DNA from 3 places in the Paucibacter hankyongi genome. Region 1 is predicted to be linked to each of the others. Evidence: predicted binding sites of a transcription regulator. Region 1 holds the regulator's gene; each other region holds the start of a gene.
What was found. The regulator sigma-54, encoded in region 1, starts transcription at its own class of promoters, with help from an activator protein. The targets are predictions, from matches to a motif close to TGGCANGNAANCTGCTTT.
Positions count from the first base shown of each region.

Region 2: WG899_RS16070 (pilin) is a predicted target of sigma-54. The motif match lies at 2,894-2,911, and genes of this name have one in related genera.
Region 3: WG899_RS20910 (PEP-CTERM sorting domain-containing protein) is a predicted target of sigma-54. The motif match lies at 3,623-3,640, and genes of this name have one in related genera.

Region 1 covers NZ_JBBHJX010000005.1:8,703-18,801, forward strand. Annotated here, with positions in the region: gene WG899_RS09690 (long-chain-fatty-acid--CoA ligase) at 1-189, shown strand, start outside; gene WG899_RS09695 (hypothetical protein) at 265-768, shown strand; gene WG899_RS09700 (16S rRNA (uracil(1498)-N(3))-methyltransferase) at 816-1,553, shown strand; partial or broken gene WG899_RS09705 (MFS transporter) at 1,662-2,854, shown strand; gene WG899_RS09710 (tetratricopeptide repeat protein) at 2,841-3,488, opposite strand; gene WG899_RS09715 (THUMP domain-containing class I SAM-dependent RNA methyltransferase) at 3,485-4,786, opposite strand; gene WG899_RS09720 (outer membrane protein assembly factor BamE) at 4,829-5,344, opposite strand; gene WG899_RS09725 (DMT family transporter) at 5,394-6,332, opposite strand; gene WG899_RS09730 (AraC family transcriptional regulator) at 6,426-7,253, opposite strand; gene WG899_RS09735 (RNA polymerase factor sigma-54) at 7,265-8,785, opposite strand; gene lptB (LPS export ABC transporter ATP-binding protein) at 8,800-9,591, opposite strand; gene lptA (lipopolysaccharide transport periplasmic protein LptA) at 9,588-10,099, opposite strand, start outside.
Region 2 covers NZ_JBBHJX010000011.1:99,831-109,929, forward strand. Annotated here, with positions in the region: gene WG899_RS16060 (DEAD/DEAH box helicase) at 1-1,652, opposite strand, end outside; gene WG899_RS16065 (MBL fold metallo-hydrolase) at 1,872-2,645, shown strand; gene WG899_RS16070 (pilin) at 2,961-3,386, shown strand; gene WG899_RS16075 (alpha/beta fold hydrolase) at 3,569-4,456, opposite strand; gene WG899_RS16080 (esterase/lipase family protein) at 4,476-5,321, opposite strand; gene WG899_RS16085 (wax ester/triacylglycerol synthase family O-acyltransferase) at 5,420-6,982, opposite strand; gene WG899_RS16090 (ABC transporter substrate-binding protein) at 7,329-9,131, opposite strand; gene WG899_RS16095 (ABC transporter substrate-binding protein) at 9,128-10,099, opposite strand, start outside.
Region 3 covers NZ_JBBHJX010000023.1:18,853-28,951, reverse strand. Annotated here, with positions in the region: gene prsT (XrtA/PEP-CTERM system TPR-repeat protein PrsT) at 1-1,182, shown strand, start outside; gene WG899_RS20920 (GNAT family N-acetyltransferase) at 1,382-2,674, shown strand; gene WG899_RS20915 (S1 family peptidase) at 2,671-3,459, shown strand; gene WG899_RS20910 (PEP-CTERM sorting domain-containing protein) at 3,717-4,577, shown strand; gene WG899_RS20905 (nitroreductase family protein) at 4,621-5,802, opposite strand; gene WG899_RS20900 (ThiF family adenylyltransferase) at 5,867-6,733, shown strand; gene WG899_RS20895 (XrtA/PEP-CTERM system exopolysaccharide export protein) at 6,966-7,601, shown strand; gene WG899_RS20890 (XrtA system polysaccharide chain length determinant) at 7,704-9,284, shown strand; gene WG899_RS20885 (XrtA-associated tyrosine autokinase) at 9,286-10,099, shown strand, end outside.

The sequences.
Region 1 (10,099 bases):
AAGGCGGGTGAGGCGGTCAAGGTGGTGATCGTGCGTAAGAACCCGGCCATCACCGAAGCCGATGTGCGCGCCTATTGCGAAGCCAACCTGACCGGCTACAAGCGACCCAAGGTGGTCGAGTTCCGCGACGAATTGCCCAAGACGCCGGTCGGCAAGATCCTGCGCCGTGAACTAAGAGACAAGAACTGAGTCTTCGCAGGCCTGCGGCGCGCTGATTGAAGGGCAGGCCCGACTAGAGTCGGGTCTGTTCAGGAGGAAGCGTTGATGCTGGAGCGGGCGTATGTCAGGACCGAGGCCGGGCGGGCCGAGATCAAGGCCCGTGCCTTGCCGATGTCGCGCAGCGTGCGCAATCTGCTGCTGATGATCGATGGCGGCAAAACCGCGGCCGAGTGGGTGGGCCTCGTGCAGGGCACCGGGCCTGCCGATATCGATTACCTCTTGGCCCATGGCCTGATTGCGGTCGCGAATGCCTCTATTTCCTCAGCTGCGCCTTCCGCTTCCATACCCACCTCAGCCTCTAGCGCCGCAGGTGTCGAAGATGATCTCTCGCCGCTGGACCGCGCGCAGCTTTACGGCTTTTTGACCCGTCATGCCAAGCAATACCTTGGACTGATGAAGGGTTACCGTATGGTGTTAGAGGTCGAGCGCTGCGCCGATCTGCCGGCCTTGCAGCAACTGGCTCGACGTTTCGTCGCCGATGTGCAACAGGCGCAGGGCGAAGTGGTGGCCGATCAGGTGAGACGGGCGTTGGCGATCAACAAGGGCTGAGCGCGCCGAGTTCTGCTGGCAAACTAGCGGCAACAGGAGCCCCCGTCATGCCGCCGCGTTTTTACATTGATACCCCGCTGGTCCATCTGGAAGCCAGCACCCCCGACCTGATCCTGCCCGCCTCGGCCGCCCGCCATGTGCAAGTCTTGCGTCTGCAACCCGGCAGCCCGGTGACCTTGTTCGACGGCTCGGGTTTCGAGTGGCAGGCCGAAGTCGCCGCGATGGGCCGCAGCGAGGTGCGCGTGCACCTGCAAGCCCGTCAACTGGTCAAGCGTGAACTGGCGCATGAGGTGACCCTGGCCCTGGCCATGCCGGCCAATGACCGCATGGACAGCCTGGTCGAAAAGGCCACCGAGCTGGGCGTGGCCTGCATTCAACCGCTGATGAGCGAGCGCTCGGTGCTGCGCCTGAGCGGCGAGCGCGCCGAAAAAAAGGTCGCCCATTGGAGCGGCGTCGCAATTGCCGCTTGCGAGCAAAGCGGCCGCACCAAGGTGCCGCGCATTGCCCCGGTGAAGACCTTGTCCGCCTGGCTGGGCGAGCTGCCTCAGCCCGCGAGCGAGCAACGCCGCTGGCTGCTGAGCCCGAGCGCGGCCCAGCCGCTGCAGACCCTGAAAGCGGTGGCCGCCGAAGCCACCCTGGTCTTGAGTGGTCCGGAGGGCGGCCTGAGCCCGGCCGAGGAACAGCTGGCGCGCGAGCGCGGCTTTGTGGCCGCGCAACTGGGGCCGCGCATTCTGCGTGCCGACACCGCCCCCTTGGCTGTGCTGGCCTGGCTGGGTTTGCAATGAAGTTTTGACGCTGCCCGACCATCGCGCAGCGCCCGGTAGTTCGGCGCGCGGCCGAGCCTTTCTCTGCCTGTTTGTCTACCGGTTCGCCGACCCCTCCCGAGGCCCTGCATGAATCTGCAACTGCTGCTCTTGACCTTGTGTCAGGGCCTGTTCCTTACCAATAACGTCACCTTCATCGCCATCAATGGCTTGGTCGGCCTGGCGCTGGCGCCGGTCGCCTGGATGGCCACGCTGCCGGTTTGCGCCTATGTGGCCGGTGGCGCGCTGTTCGCGCCGCTGGTGGCGCGCAATCAGCGTGTCTGGGGGCGCAAACGGGCCTTCCAGGCTGGCCAGGTGGTGGGTATTTTGAGCTGCAGCCTGGCGGCCTGGGCGGTGGCCGAACAGCAATTCGCCTGGGTGGTGCTGGCCACGCTGGTGGCCGGTTACTACAACGCCACCGCTTCCCTGTACCGCTTTGCGGCCACCGAGTTGGTGCCGCCCTCGCACAAGGAAAAGGCCATCTCCTGGGTGCTGGCCGGCGGCATTCTGGGCGCGGTGACCGGGCCGAATCTGGCCAATGCCAGCAAGCAATTGCTGGTTCAGCCCTTTGCCGGAGCCTATCTGGTGCTGATCGGCGTTGGCCTGTTGGCCTTGCTGGTGCAGAGCCTGATCCGCTTTCCGGCCTTGCCGGTGGCCGCGCCGGGGGCGCCGCAGGGGCGCCGCAGGGGCGCAGCCTGCGCGAACTGGCGCGTCAACCGGTGTTTGTGGTGGCGGTGGCCGCTTGTGCGCTCGGTTATGGTGTGATGAATCTCTTGATGGCGGCCACCCCGATCGCGATGGCGCAATGCGGCCTGCCCTTCGACAAAACCGCCCTGGTGCTGGAGTGGCATGTGCTGGGCATGTTTGTGCCGAGCTTCTTCACTGGCGCGCTGATCAAGCGGGTGGGGGCGCTGCCGGTGATGGCGGTGGGCGTGCTGCTCAATCTGGCCTGCATCGTCTTTGCGCTTTCCGGCGTCGATCTGATGCATTTCTTGGGCGCGCTGCTGACCCTGGGTGTGGGCTGGAACTTTCTGTTCATCGGCGGCACCACGCTGTTCACCGAAGCCTACCGGCCCGAGGAGAAGACACGCGCTCAGGGGGCGATGGACTTCTGCATCTACACCGTCATGACCCTGACTTCGTTTTCAAGCGGAGCCTTGGTCACCACCGGGGGCTGGAGCTGGATGAACTGGGCCTCGCTGCTGCCGCTTGCCTGCACCGCGGCCGCCTTGTTATGGCTGGCTCGGCAGTCGGCCGGCGCTCGCGCACCTAGTTCCGTTTGACGGGACTGAGCCGCGCCGCCGCGTCCTCGTCCTTGCGCGCCGCGTCCGAGTCACCGACTGCCCGCAGCGCCTGGGCGCGGGCGAGGCGCGCCTGAGCATGTTTGGGGTCTAAATTCAACACCGCGGACCAGCTTTTGATGGCGTCGTCGAACTCGCCCGCGTCCTGAAACAACTGCCCCTGTGTCAACAGCAAGCCCTGGTCATGGGGATGCTGGCGCAGTTGTTCCTTGAGCTTTTGCCGTTCGGCGCGGTAGGGCGGCAGGCGGGGCCATTCGCTGCGGCCCCAGGTGCAGGAGTCCGTGTGGAAACCCTGCCGCAGTGAGCCTCGGGCGGCCAGGGTGACCCGCATGCCCGGGTGTAAATCGAGGCCACATCTGGCGCTTCCTCCGAAGGGCGAGTCGATCTCGACCTCGCGCAGCTCCAGACCCTTGATGGATTCTGAAACGGCCCAGCGGCTGCGGACGATGGTGAGGCCGCGCTCGCTCTGTAGCGTGCGGCTGGACAGCAAGCGGCCCTTGAAGACCAGGCTGATCTGATTGAAGCCCTCGTTCGATGTGGGCGGAGGCGGTATGCACTCACAGGCCCAGGCCGGCTGAGCCAAGGCCAGCGCCAGCAGCGCTAGGCCGAGCTTCATGCGTTCTCAACGCTGCCTTCGCCCTCGTTGCCGCGCGGCTTGCGCGCCGAGCCCTTGATCAAATCAAAGCGGAACAAGCGGCATTCGATCGGACCGTTCCACATCGGGAACTTGCGCGATTCCTTCAGGCGCATCTTGCTGGGCAGCTTCATGTCCGGGCAGAGCAGCCAGGCGGTCCAGCCGGCTGGGTTCAGCGTGTAGGCATGCTTCCAGTGCGAGGCCAGGCGGGGGAAGAAGTCGTCACCGCCGTCGCGCGCTTCGGAGCCATAGGCATCGCGGCTCATCTGCACATTGCCGGCCTTGCCGCGTACCTCGATACGCTCGCCATAGGGCGGGTTCATCATGATGGTGCCGGGCATGCCCTCGGGCAGCTCGGGCGCCGGGCGCTCCAAGGCGTCGCCGCCGTTGAACTGGATGTACTGGGCCACGCCGGCGCGCTCGGCATTGCGGCGTGCAAAGTCCACCATACGGAAGGACACATCGCTGCAGAAGATCGGCACGGCCGGCGCATGCTCGCGATCCTTGGCGGCTTGCTTGATGGCTTGCCAGCGGCCGCGCAGCGGCACAAAAGGCAATTGCTTTTCAAAGGAGAAACGGCGCTGCATGCCGGCGGCCATGCCGCAGGCAATTTGGGCGGCCTCAACGGCGATGGTGCCGGAACCGCAGCAGGGGTCATGCAAGGCGCCGCCGGTCTCGGGCGTGCCCTTCCAGCCGGCGGCGGCCAGCATGGCGGCGGCCAGGGTTTCTTTCAGCGGCGCGTCGCCCTTGTCTTCACGCCAGCCGCGTTTGAACAGTGGCTCGCCCGAGGTGTCGATATAGAGCGTGGCATCGGTCTCGCTCAGGTGCATCATCACCGGCAGGTCCGGGAAGCGGGTGTCCACGCTGGGGCGCTCGCCGGTGGCGTCGCGCAGCACATCGCAGATGGCATCCTTGACGCGCAGATTGGCGAAGTTCAGGCTTTGCAGCGGCGAGTGGCGGGCGGTGGTGTCGACCCGAATCGTCTCGGCGGGTGTGATCCACTGCGTCCAGTCGATGCGGCGCGCCAGGGCGTAGATATCGTCCTCATGGCGATAGCCGCCCGAGATCAGCTCGATCAGCACGCGCTGCGCCAGCCGGCACTCGAGGTTGAGCTTCATCACGCCCTCGAGATCGCTCTTCAGCGCGATGCCGCCGCGCAGCACCTCGATATGGGTCTTGGGCAGGATGGCCCGCACCTCTTCGTCGAGCAAGCGCTCCACGCCCGAGGGGCAGGAGACGAAGAGATAGTGCAGGTTCTTGGGGGTTTCTTTGGCGGCCATGGGCGCTATTGTCCCAGGAAGCTTGCGGGCCGCCAGTCTGGCTCAGCGAAAGGGCATCAAGCGATCATCGTCAAAGATCGTGCTGTAGCTGGTGCGCAGCACCACGCCGTCTTTGAAATGCACATTGAAACGCTGGCGCTTGCCGCCGGGCTCATCGGGAATGCTCCAGTCCCAAACGTCCTCGCCGCTGAGCTTGAAGAACATGCGGCTGCGCTCCTTGCCCAGCAAGCGGCTGACCTCGTCGGGCTTCATGCCGGGCTGAATTCGGTTGCGGCCCGCCAGCTGCAAGCTGTCTTCGATGCGGATGACGCGCTCATCGGGCCCGAGTTTCACCATATAGCAGTGCTCGCCCATGGGCTGCTGCGAATACTCCAAGGTGCGCCCACCATCGGCATCGGGCCAAACGCGCGTTGGTTGTCCATAACGCGCCATCACCTCGGTGGCGGCCATGCCGGGCGTGATGCTGCGGCCGGGGTCCAAGCTGGCGCAAGCGGCCAGGGCCAGCAGCAGGAGGCCTATGGCCGGCAGTCTGTGAAAGGAGCGTTTCGATGACAGCATTCACGGTCCCCGTTGAAGGCAAGCGATGCAGGGATTCTGCGCCAAGCGCTTAAACCTGGGTGCGTGCTGTGTTTGTGTCGGGAATGGCTTGTTGCGGGACTAGGGCCATCAAACCCATGGCACCGAGCACACAGAGCATGCCCAGCAACTGCCGGCCGGAGATGTCCTCACCCAGCACGCCGGATGCGAACAAGAGCGCAGAAACCGGCAGCAGCGCGGTGAACAAGCCGGCGCGCGCGCTGGAAAGTCGGGCGGAACCGGCGTACCAAAGCACGAAGCCAAGCACTGTGGGCACCAGTGCGTAATAGGCCACCCCCAGCAGCGCCGGCAGCAAATGCGCCGACGACAGGTCTATCGATGGCCACTCCAAGCAGGCCAAGGGCAGGGCGATCAAGAAGCCGCCCGCACACATCAGCGTTGACAAAACCAAGGCGGCTTGGGGCTGCTGCAGTTTCTTGTTCAAGAGAATGAACAAGGCCTCGCAGACGATGGCACCGAGAATCAGCAGATTGCCCAGGCCACGGTCTGTTGCCAAGGCAGTCCCTGGTTCAGCGGGCCAGTTCACCGCCATCAAGCCCAAGCATGCCAAGGCGATGGCCAGGACGAGCCGCCGATCAAGCCTTTCGCCCAGCACCAGCACGGCAAAAAGGGCTGCAATGGCCGGCAAGCTGCCGGCGATCACGCCCGCATCGCCCGCCAAGCTCAGGCGCAGGCCCGCAATCATCAAGACGGTGTAGCCGACGCTGCCGGCGGCGGCTTGGCAAAGCAGGAGCACGCGGTCGCGCCAGCTCAGCTCGCCCAGCCGAGGCAAGCGAACGCCTTGCCAGCGCAGCAGCAAAAGGAAGACCGGCAGGGCGATGGCGAAGCGCAGCGCAGTGGCGGTAAAGGGCGGCAGGCCTGCGGCGATCAGTTTGCTGGCGACCACGGTGCTGCCGACAAAGATCATGGCCAAAGCGCAGTAGATTGAGGCGCGGGTTTGTTCGTTCATCGGGCGATGCGGTATTTGAAGACTGAACTCTCAGTTTGCTGGGCCCGCCGCACGCGGTCTTGAACAATATTGCAGGCACCCGGCCTGATGGGCTCAGCGTCGATTGCCGCCCTGAGCCTGGCGATAGGCGCCCGGCGTCAAACCGAGAAAGCGCTGAAATGCCCGTGTCAGATGGCTTTGGTCGGCAAAGCCGCAACTCAGCGCCACCTCGACCAGCCCTTGGCCCTGGGCAATCTGGCGTCGCGCTTGCGCGAGCCGGCATTGCAATAAATAGCTGTGCGGTGGCAGGCCATAGGCCCGCTTGAAGCTGCGCAGCAATTGAAACCGGCTCAGGCCGGCCAAGTCCGCCAGTTCGGCCAGGCTCGGCGTGAGGTCGGATTGATCGGCCAGACGTGCGCGCACCTGCTCCATGGCAGCAAATCCCAGCGTCTTGACTTCGCGCGGCGTTTGATTCGCATAAGAGGCCAAGAGCGCTGCCAGCAGCTCTTGCAGCTCGGTTTCGCTGACGAGGCTGTTTTGTTCATGCTCCGCTGCAGCTAATGCTTCGAACACACGCGCAAAGCGCTGGGCCAGCTGCGGGTCTGACAAGACCGGCCGGCTCAGCTCCAGCCGCTGCGCCGCGGGCACGCCCAGATCCTGCGCCAGCTGCTGCATCAGCGCGGGCTCCAGATAAAGCATGCGCCATTGCCGTGCTTGGCCGCCGAGTGCTTCGCCGTCATGCACCTCGGCGGGGTTGACCGTGATCAGATCGCCAGCGGTGGCGTGAACCTGACCGCGGCCGCTGGCGCTGCGTTGCGCGCCGGCATCGATCAGGCCGATGCCATAGCCGTCATGCCAATGCCTGGGGTAACTGCGTGCGCTGACGGTGTGGGTGGCGTACAGGCCAGCCAGGGTGGCGGGAAGAATCCGTACCCGCTCCATGACGCTGCGGCTCAGCTGACCCGGCGCATGGTGGTGGTGCCGATCTTCATGCCTTCGCGGTACTTGGCCACGGTGCGGCGCGCGACCTGGATGCCTTGTTCTTCCAGCATGCCGGCGATGGCGCTGTCGGACAGCGGTTTGGCCGGGTTCTCCGCATCGATGAACTGCTTGATCAGCGCCCGCACCGCGGTGCTGGAGGCTTCGCCGCCGGCCTCGGTGCTCAGGCCCGAGCCAAAGAAATACTTCAGCTCGAAAGTGCCGAACAGCGTGTCCATGTACTTGGCGGTGGTGACGCGCGAGATGGTTGATTCATGCAGGCCCAACTCATCGGCAATCTCGCGCAGGACCAGTGGCTTCATCGCCAAGGCACCATGGGTGAAGAAGGCTTTTTGCCGCTCCACAATGGCTTGCGAGACCCGCAAAATGGTGTCGAAGCGCTGCTGAATGTTCTTGATGAACCAGCGCGCTTCTTGCAGCTGGCCACCGAGCGCGCTGTTGGTGATGCCGCCGCGCGTTTGGCGCAGGGCATTGGCGTACATCTCGTTGATGCGCAGCTTGGGCGCCACCTCGGGGTTGATGATGACGCGCAGCTCGCGGCCGACCTTGCGCACGATCACATCCGGAATCACTGCCGCCGCCATGCCGCGTGCAAAAGCCCGGCCCGGCTTGGGCTCCAGCGAGACGATCAAGGCCTGCGCTTCGCGCAGCAAGGCCTCATCGGCGCCGGTCAGTGCCATCAGTTTTTTGTGATCGCGCCGCGCCAGCAGTTCCAGATGGCGCTTGCAGATCATGATGGCGATCATCTGCGCTTGGCTGCGCGGCAGGGCGCGCAACTGCAATTCCAGGCATTCGGCCAGGTCCTTGGCACCGACACCGCTGGGCGTCATGTGCTGCAACCACTTCAGCGCGATGCGCAACTGGGCCAGCAGTTCTTCGTGCTCTTCCGGGTCATCGGCCGCGTCGGTCAAGGAGGCGGCGATGTCTTCCAGCGTATCTTCCAGATAACCGTCTTCGTTGAGCGATTCGATCAGCACATGCAGGGCCATGCGATCGGCGTCTGACAAGCTCATGCCGGCCATTTGCTGCACCAGATGCTCTTGCAAGCTGATCTCGCCGCTGGACTGGTCTTGGCGCTCGCCGTCTTCATCGCCGCCGCTGCTGCTATTGGCGGGCTGTTCGCGGATGCCGTCGAAGTCGTCACGCTCGGTGCCGTTCTCCCAGTCTTCGCGCTCGGTGCTGCCGAAGTCTTCGGCCTGAATCTCGGCCGGGCCTTCGCTGCCGCCGCCTACTTCTAGGTCGGCGCCGCTGTCTTCGGCGGCGGTGGCTTCACTGATGCTGCCGCGCATCTCGGCCAACTCGGGCGCGGCCACGCTGTAGTCCTCTTCGGTCTCCAGCAGCGGGTTCTGCGCCAGCATCTGGTCCACTTCCTGGTTCAGTTCCAGGGTCGACAACTGCAAGAGCCGGATTGACTGCTGCAATTGCGGCGTCAATGAAAGATGCTGGCTCAGCCGAACCTGTAGTGAGGGCTTCATCGTCTTTTGCCCCGCTACATGCGGAAGTTTTCGCCGAGGTAGACCTTGCGCACGTCGGCGTTGTCGACAATCTCGTCCGGTGTGCCTTCGGCCAGCACCGAACCCTCGCTGATGATGTAGGCGCGGTCGCAGATGCCCAGCGTTTCGCGCACATTGTGGTCGGTGATCAGCACCCCGATGCCGCGCGCCTTCAGGAAGCCGATGATGCGCTGGATCTCCAGCACCGCGATCGGATCCACCCCGGCAAAGGGCTCGTCCAAGAGGATGAAGCGTGGCTGGGTGGCCAGCGCACGGGCGATCTCAACGCGCCGGCGTTCACCGCCGGACAAGGCGGGCGCCGGGCTGTCGCGCAGCGATTCGATGCTGAGGTCGTGCAGCAGGCCTTCCAGCAATTCATTGATGCGCTTGGGCGGCAGCGAGCGGCCATCCGGCCCGACTTGCAACTCCAGCACCGCGCGGATGTTTTGCTCGGTCGTTAGCTTGCGAAAAATCGAGGCTTCTTGCGGCAGATAGCTCAGGCCGAGGCGGGCGCGTTGGTGGATGGGCAGATGTTCGACGGCCTGGCCGTCAATGCGGATCTGGCCAGCATCGGCGCGCACCAGGCCGACGATCATGTAAAAACTGGTGGTCTTGCCGGCGCCGTTGGGGCCCAAAAGCCCGATCACTTCGCCGCTGCCGACGCTCAGATGCACATTCTTGACCACGCGGCGCACGCCATAGCTTTTGGCCAAGCCTTCGGCTTCAAGGCGGCTGCGCGGGCCAGACTCCAGCGCGGCCGGCGGATGCGTAACGGCGGCGTTGTTCATGAGGGCTTGCGTGGCGTTTGCAATTCGGTGCTGGGCTGCAGCGTCACGGCGGGGTTGGGCGTTTCGCTGACGGTGGCACCGGCCGCGCCGCGCGGCATGATCACCACCCGCGCACGCCCCGTCGGATGCGGCGAGGCTTGGCCCACTTCCACCGTGAACACCTCGGCGCGGTTGTCATACACGATCACCGCACCGGTGACCTCGTCGCCCACGGCGGTGCCGACAGTGCGGCGCACCACCGCATTGCCAATGAAACGCACCGCGTCGCTGCGGGTGTCGTACTCCACCTGATCGGCAAAGCCCTCGATCGCTTCGCCCGGCACATCGCGGCCCTGGCGGAAGCTGACCTGCTTGCCGGTCTGGCCATTGGCGTAGGCCTGGTAATAGCCGTCGCCGGTTTCGCGCAGGTCAATCCGCTCGGCGCGTAGCAAGAGGCTGCCCTTGCTCAGCACCACATCGCCGAGAAACTCGGTGCGCTGGTTGGCTACATCAATGCGGCCGCCTTTTT
Region 2 (10,099 bases), on a different contig from region 1:
GGCTTGAACTTGGCCACGCCGCGGGCGCTCATGCTGCGCTCCAGCGGCTCCAGGTCTTGCATGCGGCCTTGCGGGTCCAGCGTGATTTGCCAGGCCAGCTCCGCGCTGCTGGTGGCCGGCTTGGCGGCCTTTTCTTCGCCTAGCGAGGCGATGGCGGCCAGCGCGTCGCGCCAGGGTTCGCGCGGTGCACCGAGGAAGTTTGCGGGAGGCTGGACGCCGTTCAGCGCAAGCGGCGGCAGCTCGATCTCCAGCCGCGCCGCTGCGGCGGCCACCCAAATGGCCAGCCACAGCTGACCGCTGCTGTGCAGGCGCTGCACCACGGTTTGAACAGTCGCGGCGCTCCAGCCCGCGGCCGCTTTGCCGGCCCAGGCGGCCAGCAGCAGGCGATCGGCGGCGGCGCCCAGGCTGTGCTCGCGCAACTCCAGCGCCGGCTGATAGGCCAGGCAGTCGGGGTCCAGGCTGTCTTCGCCCAGCCGGGTGCCGATCACATGGGCCCAGCGGCCCCATTGCTCATGCGGCGAGGGGCTGCGCGAGCCCGACTCGGCGATGCAGAACTTGCGTGCCGTGGTCCAGGCCTTGGGTTCGGCCTGGGCCAGCAGGCACAGCACATAGATGCGTGCAAGGCCGTCATCGAGGGCGCCGCGGCGGGCGCCGCTGAGCTTGCGCAGTTCTTTCATCACCGCTTCGAAGGTGGCTGCGGCTTCGGCCCATTCGCCGCTCGCGGCTTGTTCGCAAGCGGCATACATCGGCAGGCTGGGCCCACTCAGGCCCTCGAGCAGGGCGTGCATGCCTGTGAAGTCCAGCGCGTGCACCCTGGCCTCGGCCAAGCGGCCCCGCAGCTCGGGCGCCACCGACATCGGTGCGGTCTTGAAACTGGACTCCAGCCATTGCGACAGGGCTTGCGCACGCGGGTCGCTGGGTGGCAGCAGGGCCATGGTGTGAGCCAGCAGCTTGCCGCGCAGTTCGGCATCGATCCGGGCGATGGCCTGCGGCAGCCAGGGTTGGGTCACCGCCTGCAGCAGGATCAGCGGCGACAGCAAATCGTGCAACTGCGCCGAGACCTGGCGATCGAACTCGGCCCGCTTGACGCCTGAGTGGATGTACAGACGCAGCAGGCTGACTTTTTCTTGCTCGCTGCGGTAGCTGATCCAGGCCAGCTCGCGTCGCACATCGCCGTAGCCGCCACCGTAAACCCAGGCCAGGCAGCGCCAATACTGCGGCGCCTCGGGGCGCAGCAGCAAGGACTGCAGCCGCTCGGCGTTGGCCTGCAAATCGGCCACATAGCCGCGGCCGGAGACGATCTCGGCCAGGCCTTGCGCCTGCAAGGTTTGCAGGCAATGACTCACCTGCGGCAATTGGAACGGTCGATCACCGCCGCTGCCCTGGTGCTTCACGCCCATGGCTTGCAGCCATTGGCACAGGCCTGCAGCGCCACGGGCGCCATCGGTCAAGAGCAAGGCGTCGAATACCGCCTGCACATCGGCGGGATCGGGCGGTGCCTCCTCGGCGCGGCCCCCGGCCGCGCGCTGCTTCAGGCCTGATTTGACTTCGCGTGCCCGCTCGACCAGCTCCTCTTTGCTCAAGCTGCGCATCCCGTCGGGCGCTCCGAAAGGCATGGCATTGTTGCTGGGCGGAATAGGTTTCGTGGCCATCGTGTCTTTTTGCTGGAAGGCGTCAGTATGCCAAGCACGGCGCGCCGGCTCGGCGCTTGTGCAGCAAGTCACGCCTTCGGGCTGTCTTGCAAGCACAGTTGGCGGCTGGCGCCCAAAGGCGGTAATGCTCCCTTGCGCGGCGGCCCGCTGCAATTACAGTGGAGGCTTCCGCTGCGGCCCCGTGCCACGGCATGCCCCACCGCAGCAAAGTCTTGATTCATGAAAATACGCGTTCTTGGTTGTTCCGGCGCCATCGCGGCCGGTTACAAGACGACCGCCTTCTTGCTCGATGACGATGTCTTGATCGACGCCGGTACCGGCGTGGGTGACTTGCCGCTGGAGGCCTTGGTGCGTATCGACCATATTCTGGTCAGTCATTCGCATTTGGACCATATCTTGTCGATTCCGCTGCTGGCCGACACGGTGTTGCGCGAGCGTGAACTCGCGGGCCGGCCTCCGGTTCAGGTGCACGCCCTGCCGGAGACCTTGGAGGCCTTGCGCAAGCACATCTTCAACGGCGTGATCTGGCCCGACTTCACCCGATTGCCCAGCGCCGAGCATCCGGTGCTCAGCTTGCACCCGTTCGAATTGGGCCAAACCTTGATGCTGGGTACGCGCGAGGTCGAGGTGCTGAGCGCCGCTCATACGGTGCCGGCGGTCGGTTTTGCCGTGCGCGGCGCGCAGGGCAGCTGGGTCTTCACCGGCGACACCGGGCCAAACCCGGCGCTGTGGCAGCGGCTGGCGCAGCTCCAGGTGGCGCATCTGGTGATTGAAACCGCATTTGGCGACGATGAGGCCCAGTTGGCCCGTGTCAGCCGCCACCATTGCCCGGCCAGCCTCGGCCCCGAGTTGGCTCAGCTGTCGGGCAGCGTGGCGGTGCACATCACCCATATCAAGCCGGGCGAGGGCCAGGCGGTGATGAGCGCAGTGGCGGCGCTGGAAACGCAGCACCGCATCCGAGCCTTGCAGGCCGGCGACCTGATGGAGTTTTGAGCCAAGCTTGCTCTGGTTTTGAGCCCCAAGCGCCGCTTTTGCGGCGCTTTCTTTTTGCCCGCTCGAAAAAACGGCCCGCTTGGGATCGCGTTGGTACGGGCCCTGACGTTCCAAATGGCGCCAAAAAACGTCACATTGCCGAGCTGTCGACCGCTTTGTGCACCTGCAGCTGACAAAAAATGTCAGTCGAAGGTGGCGAGGAGCGCTTGGGATGTGACTTTGATCACAAGCTGAAGCCTCGGCGAGGCTGGCACGACCCCTGCATTCAGGGGGGGTGTCTCTACCCCTCAACACCCCTCTCCAGGAGTACTCGTCATGAACATGAAGCGCGTCCAACAAGGTTTCACCCTGATCGAACTGATGATCGTCGTGGCCATCATCGGTATTCTGGCTGCCGTGGCTCTGCCGGCTTACAAAGACTACACAACCAAGGCAAAGCTGGCCGGCGTCACCAGCATTGCAGGCCCTGCTTTGACCGGTATGGGCATCGCTTGCAGCGAAGGCACATTCTCGTCGGCAACTAACGCCACACTGGGTCTGCCTACCGCAACCTCGATCAGCAGCGACTATGTGACTTCGGTGACCGCTGATGGTGCGACCGGCACCGTGACCGCTGTTCTGAAAGCAGTTGGCGATATCACTTCCGGCAAGAAAATCATTTGGACCGGTACTTGCAACGATAAAGGCGTGACTTGGGCAGTTGGCGGCGACGTTGATACCAAGTTCTTGCCTAAGCAATAAAAATTGAATCCTTCGTCTGATTGACGAAGAAAAAAGGCGCCCGCAAGGGCGCTTTTTTCATGCGTCATGGAATATGAGGAACTCCTGGGCGGCAAAGCATTTATCCAGGCGCCCATGAAAACAGGACCTTGCTGAGCCGGCTTCAGGGCAAAAGAACAGACCCCATCTGAGTTGATTCAGATTCAGGCACTGGACTTTGAAGATTCAACAATGCCTTGGACGTAGCGTCCCCACAGCGCTTCCGGCAAGTCATGCCCCATGCCGGGGATGATGTCCAACTGCGCCCCTGCAATGCGCCGCGCCAGATCCTGCGCGGCGGGCACGGGCACCAGCGGGTCGGCTTCGCCGTGGATGATCAGCGTGGGCGCCTTGATGCGGCCGAGTTGGCCGGCGCGGTGGGTATCGGCAGCGATGGCGGCCAGCTGGCGCAGCACGCCGCGTGGCCGGTTGCTGCGCCGCAAAGAGTTCCTGATTCGCTCGCGAAGCTCGGCCTCAGGTGCCGGATAGGCGGGGCTTCCGATCAGGCGGAACAACTGGTAGGTGCGCTCTACGACGGCCGCGAAATCATGCGGATTCGGCGGCCGGCTCAGCAAGGCGCTGCGTACCCGCATCGACGGCCCTGGCACCGAGCGGGAGCCGCTATTGGTCATCATCAAGGTCAGGCTCTTGACCCGCTCCGGCGCCAGCAGGGCCACCTGTTGGGCGATCATGCCGCCCATGGAGGCGCCACAGACATGGGCTTGTTTTAGGCCCAAGGCGTCCAGCACGCCGATCGCATCGCGCGCCATATCGGCCAAGCTGTAGGGGCTGCGTACCGGCAGGTGCAAGAGATGCTGCATCGAGGCCAGGCCGATATTGGGCACGCCCAGCTGATCGAAGGCCTGGCTCAGGCCGGCATCGCGGTTGTCAAAGCGGATGACGCGAAAGCCTTGCGCTAGCAACTGCTGCACCAGCCCCTCGGGCCAGGCGGTCAGCTGCATGCCCAGGCCCATGATCATCAGCAGCGGCTCGGCCGTGGGTGGTCCCTGGTCGTCGACCTCGATGGCAATGCCATTGGCGGAGATTTGCATCAGCGCGGACTCATTCTTCTCATTCGGGCTGGCCGGTGCGGTAGAACCAGCGCCGCGCGCCCTGCGCCTCAAAGGCGCGCCAGTCCTGTGGGTCTTGGGCCAAGCGGTCGGCGATGGCGTAAAGCGCCAGCGGATTCATGCCCAACCCCAGATGGCTGGCGTGCACCTCGATGTTTTCGTGCCGGGGGGCCGGCTCCATCACGCTGCAGCGCCAGGCCACGATGCCGTCGCTGCGCGAATAGATGGACGTGGTGGGCACCGGTGGCGCTTGGCGGATCTGCGCCAGCATGGCCGGGTCGCCCACATGGCGGCCATTCATCAGCTCAAAGAACTTCCAGGCATTGGTCGCACGCGGGTGGCCGGTGAAGGGCGTGCCCAGAGTGATGACGCAGCGCACATGCTCGGGCAACTCCTTGGCCAACTCGCGCGCATAGATGCCGCCCAGGCTCCACCCCACCAGGCTGACCGGCCGCGCATGCCGCTTGAACAAGGCCTGCACATCGCGGTTGCACTGCTCCAGCACGCCCTGGCGCGGCCCGAAGTTGAAGCCCTGGTGCCAGGGATGGGTGTCGTAGCCGAGCGTGTCGAGCAAGCGCCGCAGCGGCTGTGTCGTCACATCATTGGCGCCCAAGCCGGGAAAGACCACCACCGGGTGACCATCGCCGCGCGGCAGCTTGCGCAGCCAGGGTGTGGCCGCGAGCAAGGCCGCAAACTCCCAGGGCGCGCGGCCCTCCAACATCATCAACAAGGCGTTCGGTGGGCGCAGGTCCAGATGCGGCCAGTCGCTGTGTGAGGGCGTCGGCTGTTCTACTTCTTGCGCTGGGGGCTCAGCTGGCGCGCTCGGCGTTTTGCTGCGCGTGCGCACGGCCTTGGGTTTGCGGGGGGAAGCGGGCGAGGCTGGCATGCGTCAACAGGCGGAGTCGTGAGAGATACGGGTGCAGCCTTGATGGTAGCGAAGCCCGATCAAGCCTTGCGGCCAGCTTTAGGGGCGGAAACGCGCGCTTTCTTCGCCGAGGTGCCGGTTCTCTTGGCGCTCGCTCGCGGTGCTTTGGCCACCGGCAGTGCCAAAAATTCCAGAAAGGCCGCCTCCAGATGCGCCGCCAGTTCGTTCGTTTCCGGCAGCGCGTGGGCACAGGCCATCAGGCCGATGTCGAGCGAGTCGGCGTAGCTTTGCACGGTGATATTCAGGCCCAAGCCATGCACGACGATGGAGGCCGGATACATGCTCAGCACCCGTGCGCCGGCCAGGTAGAGCGGCTGTGTCGGCCCCGGCACATTCGAGATCACCAGATTCGCCACCGTCGGCAGTCGCTCGGCCACATGGGCGCGGCCATAGAGCTGCGCGCCAGCCTGCATCAACCAAGGCACGCCCATCGAGGGGTAGTCGCTGGGCATCAGCGATTTGACGCGTTCCAACTCGCTCTTCATCGACTGTGACGCTGCCAGCAGATAGGCCAGGCGCTTGCTTGGGTCCGCCAGATGCGTGCCCAGGCTGACCAAGCTCATCGTGGCCTGGGTATTGGCCTTGCTCATGCGACCGCTGCTGCGCATCGACACCGGAACGGCCGCCACCAGCGACTTGCGTGGCAACGGCCCATGCTTGCTGAAGTAACGTCGCAGCGCACCGGCACAGATGAAGAGCAGCGCGTCATTCAGGCTGGCGCCATGCTTGCGCCGTACATCGTGCAAGACCGGCAGCGGCAGGCTGACGGTGGAGAAGCTGCGCTCGGCCGTGACGCTGTTGTTCAGCCGGGTGCGCGGCGCCAGGCTCAGATTGCTGATCTTGCTTTCTTGACTTTGCTCGGCGCTGTCTCCGCCCAGCCAGCCCTTCAGCTTGGCGCCGGCCACATCGGCAGCCGTTTGGGCCGCCATGCCGCTCAGCGTGCCGGCCGCGCCGGGCAAGGCGCGCGCCAGTTGCCAGGTTTGACCCAGCTGCTGCGCTAGCGCCGAACGCAACATACCGACGGTACCGACCTGCGCTTGCGTGCTGTCGGCGGCGTTGCTGGTGGCCGCGCTGGCTGCAGTTTTTCGCGGCTTGGCCGTGGTGTCCAGAATCACCCCGGCCAGGGCCACCGCGGCTTGCCCATCCACGGCCGCGTGGTGCAGTTGGGTGTACAGGCCATAACGCTGTTCGCCCTCGGGGCCGGGCTCCAGGCCGTAGAAGACATGGAACTTCCACAGCGGCCGGTCACGGTCCAGCAGTTCGGTGTGCAGCAGGCTGATCTGCGCTTCCAACGCGGCCATATCGCTGCCCGCGGGCAGGTCGTAGCCGACGATGTGCTCCTCCAGATCGGGCGCGGCATCCACCCAGCTAGGGTTGGCCAGGTTCAAGGGCATGGTGGCCAGCTTGCGGCGCAAGACCGGCGCCAGCGGCAAACGTGCCGCTATGTGGGCTCGCAGGTGTTCCAGAAAGTCGCCCGCATAGTCGGCCGGCAACTCCAGCAGATGTAGCGCGCCCACATGCATGGGCATCTGGGCCGTTTCCAGATGCAAAAAAGCGGCGTCAATGCCAGCGAGTGGATTCATCGATTCAGGCCCTGCGAGCAGATCCGATGAGCATACCCGCCTCTTGGCCTCATGCAGCCCTTGAGAGGCATGCACCGAGAGCCGCCTCTAAGTCTCATGACAAGAAAAGCTCACTGCATGAGGTGATGCTGGAGGGCGGCGGGTATCGGGCGCGCAGCCTGCACACAGTTGGCGCCCGCGTCGTGGCACACGCGCAAGGCCGCGAAGGAGCGGTCCGGCGGCGCGTTTTGCGCAGGTAAAGAAGGGAGGCCGTGACCCTAGGTCACGCCGGAATGACACGGAGCAAAACGCGGCGCCGGACTGCTCCCGCGCGAACCATCCCAGGACTTAGAGGCCAGGGATGCTCTCAACCCATGTCCACAAAGCGCCAGCGATCCCGGTTGAAAGGGTGTCGCACAAAGCCGCGCACTTCTTTTTGCAACATATCCACCCGCAGCGGGTAGTTGTGCGGGTGATAGGGCATATAGGCCAGCATCAGATGGGTGGCCTTGTGCATCAGGGCCAGGCGCTCGGGGCCGTCAGGCAGTACCCGTTGGCGCTCGTAGATGCGGTCGTACTCGGCCAGCTTCAGGCGCGCATCGTTCGATTGGCCGGCGTTCGGCCCATAGCCCATGCCCAGTAAAAAGTCGCCGTCGGGGGAACCCAGGTCCCAGGTGTAGCCCCAGATCATCAGCTGGCCGACCAAGGCTTTCTTGATCAACTCGCCGAAGGTGGCGGTCTCGAACTGCATGCGCAGGCCCACCGCATCCATTTTCTTTTTCCACAGCTCGTGCAGCTGGCGTTCGCGCGCGGTTTCGCGGCCGGCACGGCGCAGCGTCAGCGGGCTGCCGTCGGGGTTGAGGCGGTAGCCTTCGGCATCGCGCTTGTCATAGCCATACAGGTCCAGCAGGGCCTGGGCGCGGGCCGGGTCGGTCAAGCCGGCCTCGCTGCGCAGCTCGGGCTGGTGGCCGTAGATCAGCGAGGGCAACATGCTCTGGGCCGGCAAGGCCTGACCCTGCAGCACCAGCCGTGTTTCCTCGGCGTTGTCATAAGCCAGCACGATGGCGCGGCGCAGCGCCACTTTCTCGGGCGTGTAGCCGCCGATCTGTGGGTCTTCCAGGTTGAAGTAGCTGAAGGCAATGTCGGCACCGTGCGAATCCAGCGCACGCACCCCGCGCTTTTGCAGATTCGGTGCCAGCCGGCCATTCGGCAGGGCGAGGCGCGCCACATCGACCGGCATCTCGAGCAGGTCCAGCTCGCCGCCTAAAAAGGCCAGCCAGCGTGGCTGGGCCTCATTGATGATGCTGACGCGAATCTCGTCCAGCAGCGGCAGGCGCTTGCCGGCCAAGTCCTTGGCGGCCCGTGCGGCGTCTGCATCGCCAGCGGCAGGTCCGTCGGATTCGAAAAACTGCTCGCGGAAATTCGTGTTGCGCTCCAGCACGATCTCCGAACTGCGCCGCCAACTCTTCAGCCGGAAAGGCCCGGTGCCCACCGGGTGCGCCATGATGTCGTCGCCATAGGCCTCGACCACTTCGCGCGCCACGGCAGCGGTGAAATTGCTGCTGGCAAAGACATTGACGAAGCGCGGGTCGGGCTCGGCCAGGCGCACCTCGAAGCGATAGCGGTCCAGCGCGCGCAGGCCGGCCACCGGCTTGTCGTAGTCGAACGCGGTCTTGTTCTTCAGCGCCTGATTGCGCAGCTCCGTCAGGCCCAGCAGCTTGGCCGTTTCGAACTGGTAGAGGTGCTCGGTCTTGATGCGCGGGTCGTAGTAGCGCTTGATGCTGTAGACATAGTCCTCGGCCACCAGCTCGCGCTTCTTGCCCTTGAAGGCCGGGTCATCGGCGAAGTAAATGCCGGGCTTGATCGTGAAGACAAAGTGTTTGAAGTCGGCCGAGACCTCGGGCAGGCTTGCCGCCGTCAAAGGCTTGAGCACCACCGGCCTGGCCAGATAGTCAAAGGTCAGCGGCGGCTCAAAGATGTGCGAAGCCACGGTCACCGAGGTCTGGTCGGAGACCTGCGGCAAGTCGAAGCCAACCTCTGCCGAGTTGAAGGCGGTGCGCAAAACCTTGCGTCCAGATACCGCCTTAGCCGAGGCCAAGCTCGGCGCGGCCAAGCAAGTGCTGCCGGCGAGCGCCGCACCCTGGCGCAGAAAACGGCGTCTTGAACTCATCGTGCGGGCTTTAGCGAGTTGTCCACATCAATGAACTGCCAGAAGTCATTGCTGAACAGCGGCCGGCGGTAGCCGATCACCCAGGCCTGGCTCATGTCATTGATGATGCGGTGCACATGGGTCTTCTCGGGCACATAGGCGGCCACGATGCGCTTGGCTTGCTGGAACAAGGCCTCGCGCTCGGGGCTGTCGGGCATCACTTGAAGTTGCTCGTAAATCTTGTCGAACTCGGCGGACTTGAAGCGGGCATAGTTGCGCGCGCCAATGGCCGGGCTGTAGAGGCGCAGCATCTGGTCCAGGCCATCGGGCGAGTTGGCGCTGTCGGCCAACATCCACAACATCAGCTTGCCGGCGCGCGCCTGCTTCAGCTGCTCCGGCCACTTGCCATGGAAGAACTTGGTGCGGATGTTCACCGAGCCAAAATTGCGCTGCCAGAGCTCGTCGTACTGGCGCGAGAGCGCGTCTGGCTGGGTGGCCACTTCGATCACCAGCGGCGAGCCATCGGGCATGTCGCGCCAGCCGTCGCCGTCTTTGTCCACATAGCCGTACAGGTCCAGCAAGGCCTTGGCGCGCGGGATGTCGAAGTCGCTGTTCGCGCTCTTGTAGGCCGCGTCATAGCCCGAGGTGTGAGGCGGAATCATCGACTGCGCCGGCACCGCCTGGCCGCGCCGCACACCGTTGATCTCGCGCTCGATGTTCAAGGCCAGCGAGAGGGCGCGGCGCAGCGCCACCTTGTCTTCGCTGTAGCCGCCCAGCGTTTTGTCTTCCAGGTTGAAGAAGGTGAAGGCGCTCTCCGCCCCCATCACGCGAAACAGCTGAAAGCCACGCTTGGCCAGGTTGGGCGCCAGCTTGCCCTTGGGCAGGGCCACGTTGACGAACTCGGGCGGTACCCGGTCGAGCAAATCATGTTCCCCACCGACAAAGCTCAGCCAGCGCGGCTGCGACTCTTCGATGATGGCGATCTCGAC
Region 3 (10,099 bases), on a different contig from region 1:
GACATTGAGCCAAAAAATGTACGCGCGCACATGGCCATGATTGCCGTCAAACAAAAGGCAGGCGCCAGCAATGACGAGCTCGCTGCGGCATTGCTTAAACTGGTCACCCTGGCTCCGAGTGACCCGGCCCCTCGCCTAGCCTTGATAGCGATGCAAATTGAGCGCAAGGAGCAAAAACTTGCGTTGACTGCGGCACTAGATGCAGTCTCTGTGCTACCTGATAGCCCAGAACTATGGTCAGCACTGGGGATGGCCCAAGCTATTACTGGCGACACCAATCAGGCGCTAAGTTCTTTGAATAAATCGCTGAGCTTGCGGCCTAGCTACATACAGGCATTGATGCAGTTGGCTGAATTGCACGCTAAGACTAATAATTCCGTTGCAGCCGCCCAAAGTTTGAGGCGTGTTATTGCGATCAACCCAAATTATTTGCCGGCTCAAACATCATTGATATCGCTTGAATTGGCTGGCGGGCGTATTTCTGAGGCAAGGGCAATAGCGAGAAATATACAGTCGCAGCATGAAGCGGATGGCATTGGTCAGGCGATTCTTGGTGATATTGAGGCAAATACAAAAAACTGGAATGAGGCTGCCAATTTTTACCGCGCTGCTTTGAAGAAAAAAGCCTCTCCAGAAGTTGCGATGAAACTGCACCGTGTCTTGCTGGAGAGCGGTAAGGCGGTTGAGCAGGCGCAGTTTGAAGATGAGTGGATGAAACAAAATAAAAATGATGTAGCATTCCTTTATCATATGGGCGATATCGCAATGGCCAAAGGCGCCTATTCTCTGGCGGAGCGGCGTTTTATTGAGGTGTTGAAAGTTCAGCCTAATAATTTCCTCGCGGCGAATAATTTGGCTTGGTTGCTCTTGCGTTCCAAAAAAACTGGTGCGTTGGAATACGCTGAAAAAGCGAATCAGTGGGCTCCAAATCAGCCCATTGTGTTGGATACATTGGCTGAAATTCATGCCGCCGCCGGGCGCTTGGAAAAGGCGATAGAATTTCAAAAGCGTGCGGTTGATTTGGCACCTAATGGCGGCGGTTACCGTGTCGGCCTCGCGCGATACTATATTTCTGCGGGGCAAAAGTCTGCTGCCCGAGAAGAGTTGGATCGCCTTGCAAAGTTAGGGCCGAAATTTCCTCAACAAGGCGAGGTACAAGAGTTACTTTCTGCGTTGAAATAGATAGGGTAAATGCTCTTTCTTTGGGGTGATTTCTAAGAGATTTTAATGAATCTCATTTTTATATGTGAAGATGGGGTTTGTTTTGCGCTGTCTTTTCCTGCTGGATATTTGTGCCTACTCGTTATGGCCTGCAGTTGATTGCGCAGGTTAGGCTGGAGGACTCTTGGGGGAATTTCCAAGTTGATAGGTGGTGTAGAAAATGACGCACATTCGCCGCTCAAGTTTGCGGAAAAAAATTCATCAAGGAGCTCGGCATCTTTTTGCCTGGTTGCCGGCGGTATTGAGATTCGCAATTTATCGCTTGATGGTTGATTGCGATCCTGCCCCGGAATCCCGACTTGAGCTAAAAATTGCAGAAACCAAAGAGGAGTTGGAGCAGTGTTTTAGAATTCTGCACGATGCCTATGTTTCTAGCGGGTTTATGAAGCCGGATCCTAGTGGCATGCGGATAACCATGTATCACGCACTGCCGACCACAACAACCTTGTGCGCTAAATATGACGGCCGAGTTGTTGGGACGATTTCTATGATACGGGAAGGAGTTTTTGGCTTCCCATTGCAATCAGTGTTTGATTTGGAAGGTGTTCGAATTAAGGGCGGCAATATTGCTGAAATATCGGCGCTTGCGGTTCATCCTGACTTTAGGAAAACTGGAGGGGCAATACTATTTCCGTTGATGAAATTCATGAGGGAATATTGTGTTGAGTATTTTGATACTCGGCATTTGGTTATTGCTGTCAACCCTGAAAAAATAGAGCTCTATGAGGCTTTGTTGTTTTTTGAGAGATTGCAAGAGACGACGGTGGATCAGTATGATTTTGCCAATGGCGCGCCAGCAGTCGGCGCGACCTTGGATCTAAAGCACGCCGCCGAGATATTTCGATCAGGGTATAAGGGTCGCCCGGCAAAGAAGAATCTTTATAGTTACTTCTTTCAATTGAAATTGGCGAACATAAAGTTGCCAAGTCGGCGTTATTTCACTACCAATGATCCGGTCATGACTCCGGAGCTGTTGAATTATTTTTTCAATTCAAAAACACAATTGTTTGATCATTTGGATGATCGAAAGAAGTCCCTGTTGTGGTCGATTTATACGATGGCTGAATTCCGTTCGGTGCTTCCAATGATGCAAGGCGTCGCTCTGGAAAGTCACCCTTTGCGGCAGCATCAACGGTATTCATTGAGCTGTCCTGGTTCGATAGCGTTTACTGCTGCGGATGAAAATCGATCATTTGTTGTCAATGTGGTGGAGTTGTCGTTTGGCGGCTTTCAGGCGGAATGTAAATTGGACTTGCCGATCGGCTCATCCGGGCGAGCCGTTATTGAGTTGGGCAATCGGGAGAGATCAGAGGTTATTGTCACCGTCATGCGGCGCAAAGAAACAGAACTTGGAATATTTTATGGCTTCAAAATCGATGAGCCTGACTCGGTGTGGCGGCGCTGCGTAGCCGCATTGGAAGTGGGTCATACCTCAGCGGACTTGATGCAATGAGCAAGGGGGCCTTATCCTGCCGTCGTGGGATTTTGAAACTAGGTTTTTTTGTCTTGAGCCTATTCGGCGCTTCCGCGCCAGCTATTGCAGATTTGCCGGAGTTGGTCTTGCGCAGCAAGCCTTCGGTCTTGTTGGTCGGGACTTTTGTGGAGACCGATCGGCCGCGATTTACTTTTCGGGGGACTGGTTTTGTCGTGGCGAATGGAAACCTGGCCTTTACCAATGCCCACGTGTTGCCTGAAACCCTGGGAGGGGATCGGGATATTCGTTTGGTAGTTCAGGTCAGGGTCGGTTCGCGTGAATGGAGTTCACGTGCGGCCAAGGTTGTTTCTGTGGATGCCGCCCATGACCTTGCTCTGATTCGTTTCGACGGGCCTGCCGTGCCAAGCTTGAAGCTTGCGCAAACGGGGCTTGCGCGCGAGGGCGGCTCGATTGCTTTGATGGGGTTTCCGCTGGGGGGCGCGCTGGGGTTTTCATTGGTCACCCATCGGGGCGTCATTTCTTCAGTCACGCCTATCGCTTTACCTCCGCCTGCGGCTCAGAATTTGAACGAAAGGGCAATTCGGCAACTGCGCGAAGGCAGCTTTGACATTCTTCAGTTGGATGCGACCGCCTATCCCGGCAATAGTGGCGGGCCTGTGTTTGACGTGGACTCGGGCGAGGTGGTGGGCATTGTCAATATGGTGTTGGTCAAGGGCAGCAAGGAGACTGCGCTGACGCATCCTTCGGGCATCAGCTATGCCATCCCTATTCAATTTGCCAGCCAAATGCTGCTAGGCCTTTAGTTCGGCGTCGCTTGCTGTTCCCTGGTGCGCGATCATTGTTGAGGTCCTTCGCAATGGCGGCAGCTTCTAACAGTGTCGAGATTTTTTACAAATTGTGCATGAGTCTTTTGGTTTTGAAGTGTGCTGTGTTGTAAGTCTTTGATTTTGAACAAGTTATTTTTTTTGGCACGCCATTTGCTGTTGTCCTAGGGGCAAGCGGCTGGAAACGGATAAGCTGCCGACTAGTAGAAATTCACTTCACTTCATTGGAGAGCTTTATGAACATGAAAAACACTTTGCGCGCTGTGTCTGCAGCTGCTGTTTTGGCTGCGGCCAGCATGTCGGCATCGGCTGGCTATCAGGTGCTGGATCGCTGGCAAATGAATGTGCCCGCTTTCCTGCCATCACTGACGACGGATATTGGCCATTTGGTCGTGGGCGGTGGGATTGCTAATGTTAAGCAAGAGGTAAATGCGCTCAATCAAGCTTTCGTCGGCGCTAAGTTTTCGGAATCTGGTAACGTCTTCTCTTTAAGCTATATCAAAGAGAATTCGACGGGTTCTGGTGATTCCGGCCCTCTGCAATTATTCAAACCTTTTGGCTTGGCTCAGTTGGAATTGGTTTTTTCCGACATCGCTGGCACAGTTGTGGCGTTGAACGCTGGTGGTGGCTTCCACTATAGTTTTGACAGTGGAACCTTTGCCTTGCGTGCGACGAATGATGCCTTCGGGTCTTACACGACCTACGCAAGTGGGTCAATTGTTGGTTTGGGTGGAAACACGGCGTCAACTGGTGTTATCGGTGGCGCTGCCGGTGACTCCGCTCTCTTGGCGACAGTGATCGGTCAGTTGGGCTTTGACGTTAAGGATAGCTCTGGTGTTAGTTTGGCTCCGGAGATGGCTGTCGGGAAGGTGTTGTGGCAAGCTACAACAACGAATAAGATTGATAACACTTCGGCAAGTTATGGGACATGCGATTTTGGTTTAGGTCATAACGGTGTGAAGTGCCTTAATGTCAATGTGACATCTGAAGGCGCAATTGACACGGTTCGCGTGGTCCCTGAGCCCGCAACCTTGGCTTTGACTGGCTTGGCACTTGTGGGTTTGGGTTTGGCTCGCCGCCGTAACGCTGCCAAGTAAATTGGTTTGACGTACAAAAAAAGGGTGCTTCGGCACCCTTTTTTTATGGTGCCCTTATATGGCCTGGTGGGGAATTTAGTATCAAGTCTTCAATGGGGTGGCGTAATGAGCGTGCGCTTGCTGGTTTGCCTGAGCCGACTCGCCCCATGAATGCGGCCCGTTCGGCAATGGGGGCAGTCAACAAGGTAGACAGCCGTGACTGAATTTTTTGGGCTTGCTTGGCCATGCCGCTTGAGGTTGAAAACGGGGTCTGCTCCCTTGCGTAGCGCGAGAACACCAAGGGAGTGACTTCGGGTTGGATTTGCAAGCCAAGTCGGGTTGCGGTCAGCCAGAATCGTTGCAGGGCTCGGCCTGCCGCCACATAGTCGTCGATGTGCTGGGGTGGGCGTTGCGCGTGGATGACGAAATGAGCCGCGCAGGCGATGCCGGGCAGGAAATCAAGTTGAAGTCGCGGTGCCCAAGTGCCCGCCAGGAAGCGGTTGAAAAACTCAACCCTTGACCAGCTCTTCATTACAAACTGCATCAGTCTGGTGGTGATGGGGTCAGTGCCCAAGGCTTGATCCGGAACTTTGTCTGAGCTGAATTGCGCGTTCCATTCAATGATGCTTCGGTGTACTTCGTAGGCTTCTGGCATGGTTAGCCTAAGCTTGGCCGAATGAAACATCAGCATGGCTGTGTCTAGCCGCTTGGCAAAGCTATCCAGCCAGAGGACTTGAAAGTTTTGCCCCACCGCCGCTTCTAGGATTTGTCGCTGCTCCTTGGTTAATGGTTTTGTTTTGAGTGGGCGTCGCTGGACCGTGCGCGTTTTGATGCTTGTAAAAAGAACATCGGCCGAGATGGTTGAATCAGGTTCGAAACTCAACTCGAATACAGGGCGGTGTTCTGGCGCATCAACGCGGCGTTTGGCTGTCATTTTCCGGCCGAATTGACTGGCGGCGATGGCGGCTGTTTCTAGTAAGGCGCCCATTGCGATTTGACTGGGGTGTCCATCGAGGTCGTAGACGCAATGTTCGCGGGTATCAAAAGCATGTACGACCGCTCGGTCCGCGTCAATGAGTTCAAATCGCCATGGCTGGGTGTTGTCTCCGCTGGGGGCCCAACGTGCGAGGTCCAGGATTTGACGGATGGTGTCGAGAGAGTTCATGGGCCAACCTTTTTGGGCAAACTGACTATTTGCTGGTGGTGAATTTCTTGGTGCAAATTTTGGGCGGGTGACTTGCTTCATGGGTCCCGTGCTTCGTGGCATGATGCCGGGGACGCGGATTTGCGGTTCAAACAGTGGAGTGTCTGTGAAAACCAATTCGACTTTTAATTATGAGCGAGCTTTCTCTCGAAATCATGGTTGGTTGAGCAAGACTGAGCAGGAAAGGTTGCGTGGTTCCCGGGTCGCTATCGCCGGTTTGGGCGGGGTTGGGGGAGCTCATCTGCTGACCTTGGCGCGGCTCGGCGTTGGTAACTTCAATATCGCCGATTTTGACGATTTTGAGGTGCATAACTTCAATCGGCAGGTGGGGGCGTTCATGTCGACCGTGGGTCGCCCAAAGGCCGAAGTTTTGAGGGAGCAAGCGCTTGACATTAATCCTGAAGCAGATGTTCGTGCCTTTGTTGAGGGGGTAACCGCCGCAAATCTCGAAGATTTTTTGCGGGGTGTGGATGTCTACGTTGATGGCATCGACTTTTTTGCAATCGAGGCGCGGCGTATGCTGTTTAAGGCCTGTTATGAACGGGGTATTCCTGCGCTGACGGCTGCACCACTTGGCATGGGGGTGTCCTTCCTGTACTTTCGTCCTGGTGGTATGAGTTTTGAGCAGTATTTCCGTGTTGAGGGGTGCAATCAGCAAGAGCAATATGCTCGTTTCATTGCAGGCTTGTCGCCCCTTGCCTTGCATCGTGGCTATTTGGTTGCGCCGGAGGCAGTGAATTTCAAGGAGAAGCGGGGGCCGTCCACCATGATGTCCTGCGATCTGTGTGCTGGAGTCATGGGCACTTCTGTATTGAAGGTGTTGCTGAGTCGGGGTGCGCTTCGCGCCGCGCCTTGGTCAATGCAGTTTGATGCGTATAGGCAGAAGCTCAGCTTCGCATGGCGCCCATTCGGAAATGCCAATCCACTGCAGCAGGTTTTGCTCGCGCTGATTCGGCCTATGCTGAGGGGGTGAGCTTTGCTTGCCCTGTATTTTGGGGTGGAGGGTTTGGCGTTGTTCCGGGAAGTTGGCAAATAGTCACACCGCAGCCGTTTTCTGGTCTTTCCCCCCCTCATTTCCGAGCCGAGTAGGACGATGCTTTGTGGCATGATCCAGCCGCCATTCAAACCCGTCCGAAGGTGTTTTTTGCTTGGGCGGGCCTGAGGTGTGGTTCGTGTTAGATTTCATTGACAAGTGAGGAGTTGCCTTGGACAAGAGCATTCGTAGTGTTTCGCAAAAGCTGGGCTTTGCTCTGTTTGCAGCCGCCGCTGTTTTACTGGCAGGCTGTGCCAGCAGTTCCGGGCGCTTCCCCCCGGCGCCTGTCGCAGCCACGGCGCAGGATTACAGCTACATCGTGGGTGCTGGTGACAACATCAACATCATCGTCTGGCGCAATCCGGAGTTGTCGATGTCGGTGCCGGTGCGGCCCGATGGCAAGATTGCTACGCCCTTGATCGATGAGTTGTTGGCGCAAGGCAAAAATCCGATCGAACTGGCGCGCGAGATCGAAAAACAGCTCGGCAAGTATGTTCGCGATCCGGTGGTCACGGTCATTGTGACTGGTTTTGTTGGCCCTTACAGCGAACAAATCCGGGTCATCGGGGAGGCCGCCAAGCCTCAGGCTCTTCCCTACAAGATGAACATGACGATCTTGGATGTAATGATAGCAGTTGGTGGCCTTACAGATTTCGCTGCGGGCAATGAGGCCACCATTCTCCGTTCGGCCGACGGGGGCAAACAATACGCGGTGCGTTTGAAAGACTTAATTAGGCGTGGGGATGTCTCTGCAAATGTGGAAATGCGCCCGGGTGATGTGTTGATTATTCCCCAGAGTTTCTTCTGACTGGGTGGTTTAGTAAATTGGTTGTGCAGGTTTGAAGCCTTTGCCTCATATTCCTCTCCATATGGTCAGAGCTTTGGCCACTTCTCACGAGATCGACCGCAGATGGATTTATTGATTGCCCAGATTCTTGCTATTGCTAAGCGTAGTTGGAAATACCGATGGCCAGGGTTGATGGTGGCTTGGTTGGTCGGTGTCATAGGGGCTGTCGTAGTGACGGTGTTGCCTGACCGCTATGAGGCGAGCGCTCGTATCTTTGTAGATACCCAGTCCATTCTTAAGCCGCTGATGTCCGGCTTGGCGATTCAGCCCAATGTTGAGCAGCAGGTGGTGATGTTGAGTCGGACTTTGATCAGTCGGCCAAATGTGGAAAAACTGATTCGTATGGCTGATTTGGATTTGAAAAATCAATCCAAAGCGGAGCAAGAGGCCTTGATCGAGACGGTGACCAGGAACCTTTCGATTCAGAGTACTGCGCGGGACAATTTGTACACCTTGGCTTATCGGGATTCTGACAAGGACAGCGCTAAACGAGTTGTGCAGTCATTTGTGTCAATTTTCGTGGAGTCTAGCCTAGGCTCGAGTCGCAAGGATTCAGCAACGGCGGCGACCTTCATCAATGAGCAGATCAAGAATTACGAAGCTAAGCTTGAAGAGGCCGAAGGCCGCCTGAAGGAATTCCGTTTGCGCAACCTGCAAAACATGGATGCTGACGGCAAAGATTCAGCATCGCGCTTGCGCGAAATGAGTACTGAATTGGAGCGGGCCCGTCTTGAGTACCGTGAGGCAGTCAATGGGCGAGACGCGGCAAAACAGCAGTTGGAAGCCGAGCGCAAGGGTGTGTCGAGTACGACGCAAGGCTTGCTTCAGGAGTCCGCTCTGAATATTGCGACTCCCGAATTGGATGCCCGCCTCGACGCTCAGCGCCGCAATTTGGATGCACTGTTACAGCGCTATACCGAGCAGCACCCCGATGTGATTAGCGCGAGAAAATCCATTTTCGATATCGAAGAAGAAAAACGGATGAAGATGAAGGAGTTGCGTAAGGCTGCGCTTGCTTCACCTGGTACCGTAGGTGCTGCGAATGGCAGTATGGCTGCGCAGGAAATGAGCCGCTTGTTAGCTTCTGCGGAGGTTCAAGTTGCGACCCTGAGAGCCCGGGTTGACGAGTATTCGGCGCGATATGGGCGGGCGCTAGCGAGTGTTCGAACTGCCCCTCAATTGGAATCAGAAGCTGCTCAATTGAATCGCGACTATGCGATTCATAAAAAGAACTATGAAGACTTGGTGTCGCGCCGGGAGTCTGCTTCGATGTCGGGTGAACTTGATTTGGCGTCCGGCGTTGCGGACTTCCGTTTGATCGATCCACCTCGCGTGTCGCCCAAGCCGGTGGCTCCAAATCGATTGTTGCTTTTGGCTGGTGTGATGGCGGGCTCTCTTATTGCAGGTTTGGCCACTGCATTCTTGGTTAGCCAGGTCCGACCTGTGTTCCATGATGCGCTTGAACTGCGGGCGCGCATTGACTTGCCTATTTTGGGAGTTGTGACCCGTTTGACGACTGCCGCAGATGTTCAGCGTAAGCGCAAGGATTTGATCCGATTTGGTGCCGCCTTTGGTAGTTTGCTTGGCATGTTTGTGCTCGGGCTTGCAGTAATGGCTTTTTTGATAACAAGGCAGGTGGCTTGAGATGACTAGCCTGATTGAACAAGCAGCCCGACGCCTCGAGCAACTTCGGCAAGCCGGTGTTGAATTGCCGGAGGATACTAGGGCTGCAGAGGGGACCCTTAACGGGCTAGAGAAGACTATTCCAGAGGTGGAGGTAGTTTTGGCCTCGGCTGAAGCGGCTGCTCTTGGTGCTTTCGGCGAAGGGAAAAATGGCTCTCAAGCTGTCGGCTTATCCAAGCGTGTCGAATTGGATTTAGATGCTTTGGCTGGACAGGGTTTTATTACGCCGAATGCTGAGCGATCACAGTTGGCAGATCAGTACCGGGTGGTGAAGCGCCCCTTGATCAAAAATGCAATGGGCAAGGGCGCCTCGACCTTGAATCATGCCAACTTGATCATGGTGACCAGCGCCTTGGCCGGGGAGGGCAAGAGCTTCACCTCTTTGAATCTAGCCTTGAGTATTGCGGCCGAGTTGGACAACACCGTGATGCTGGTGGACGCCGATGTGGCTCGGCCATCGATGTTACGAATGCTGGGTTTGCCGCAAGGGCCTGGTTTGCTGGATGTGCTTGAGCAGAAGGTTGATATGGCCGAGGTAATGCTTCGGACCAATGTGGACAAGCTGACTTTGCTACCGAGTGGGTCGCCGCATCCGCGCGCGACGGAATTGCTCGCCAGCGATGCGATGAGCCATCTGCTTGATGACATGGCCAAACGCTACCCGGATCGAATCATCATTTTTGATTCGCCACCTTTGCTACTGACCACGGAATCTCGTGTGTTGGCTTCACATATGGGGCAAATCGTGGTCGTAGTTCGTGCCGAAAGTACTGCAC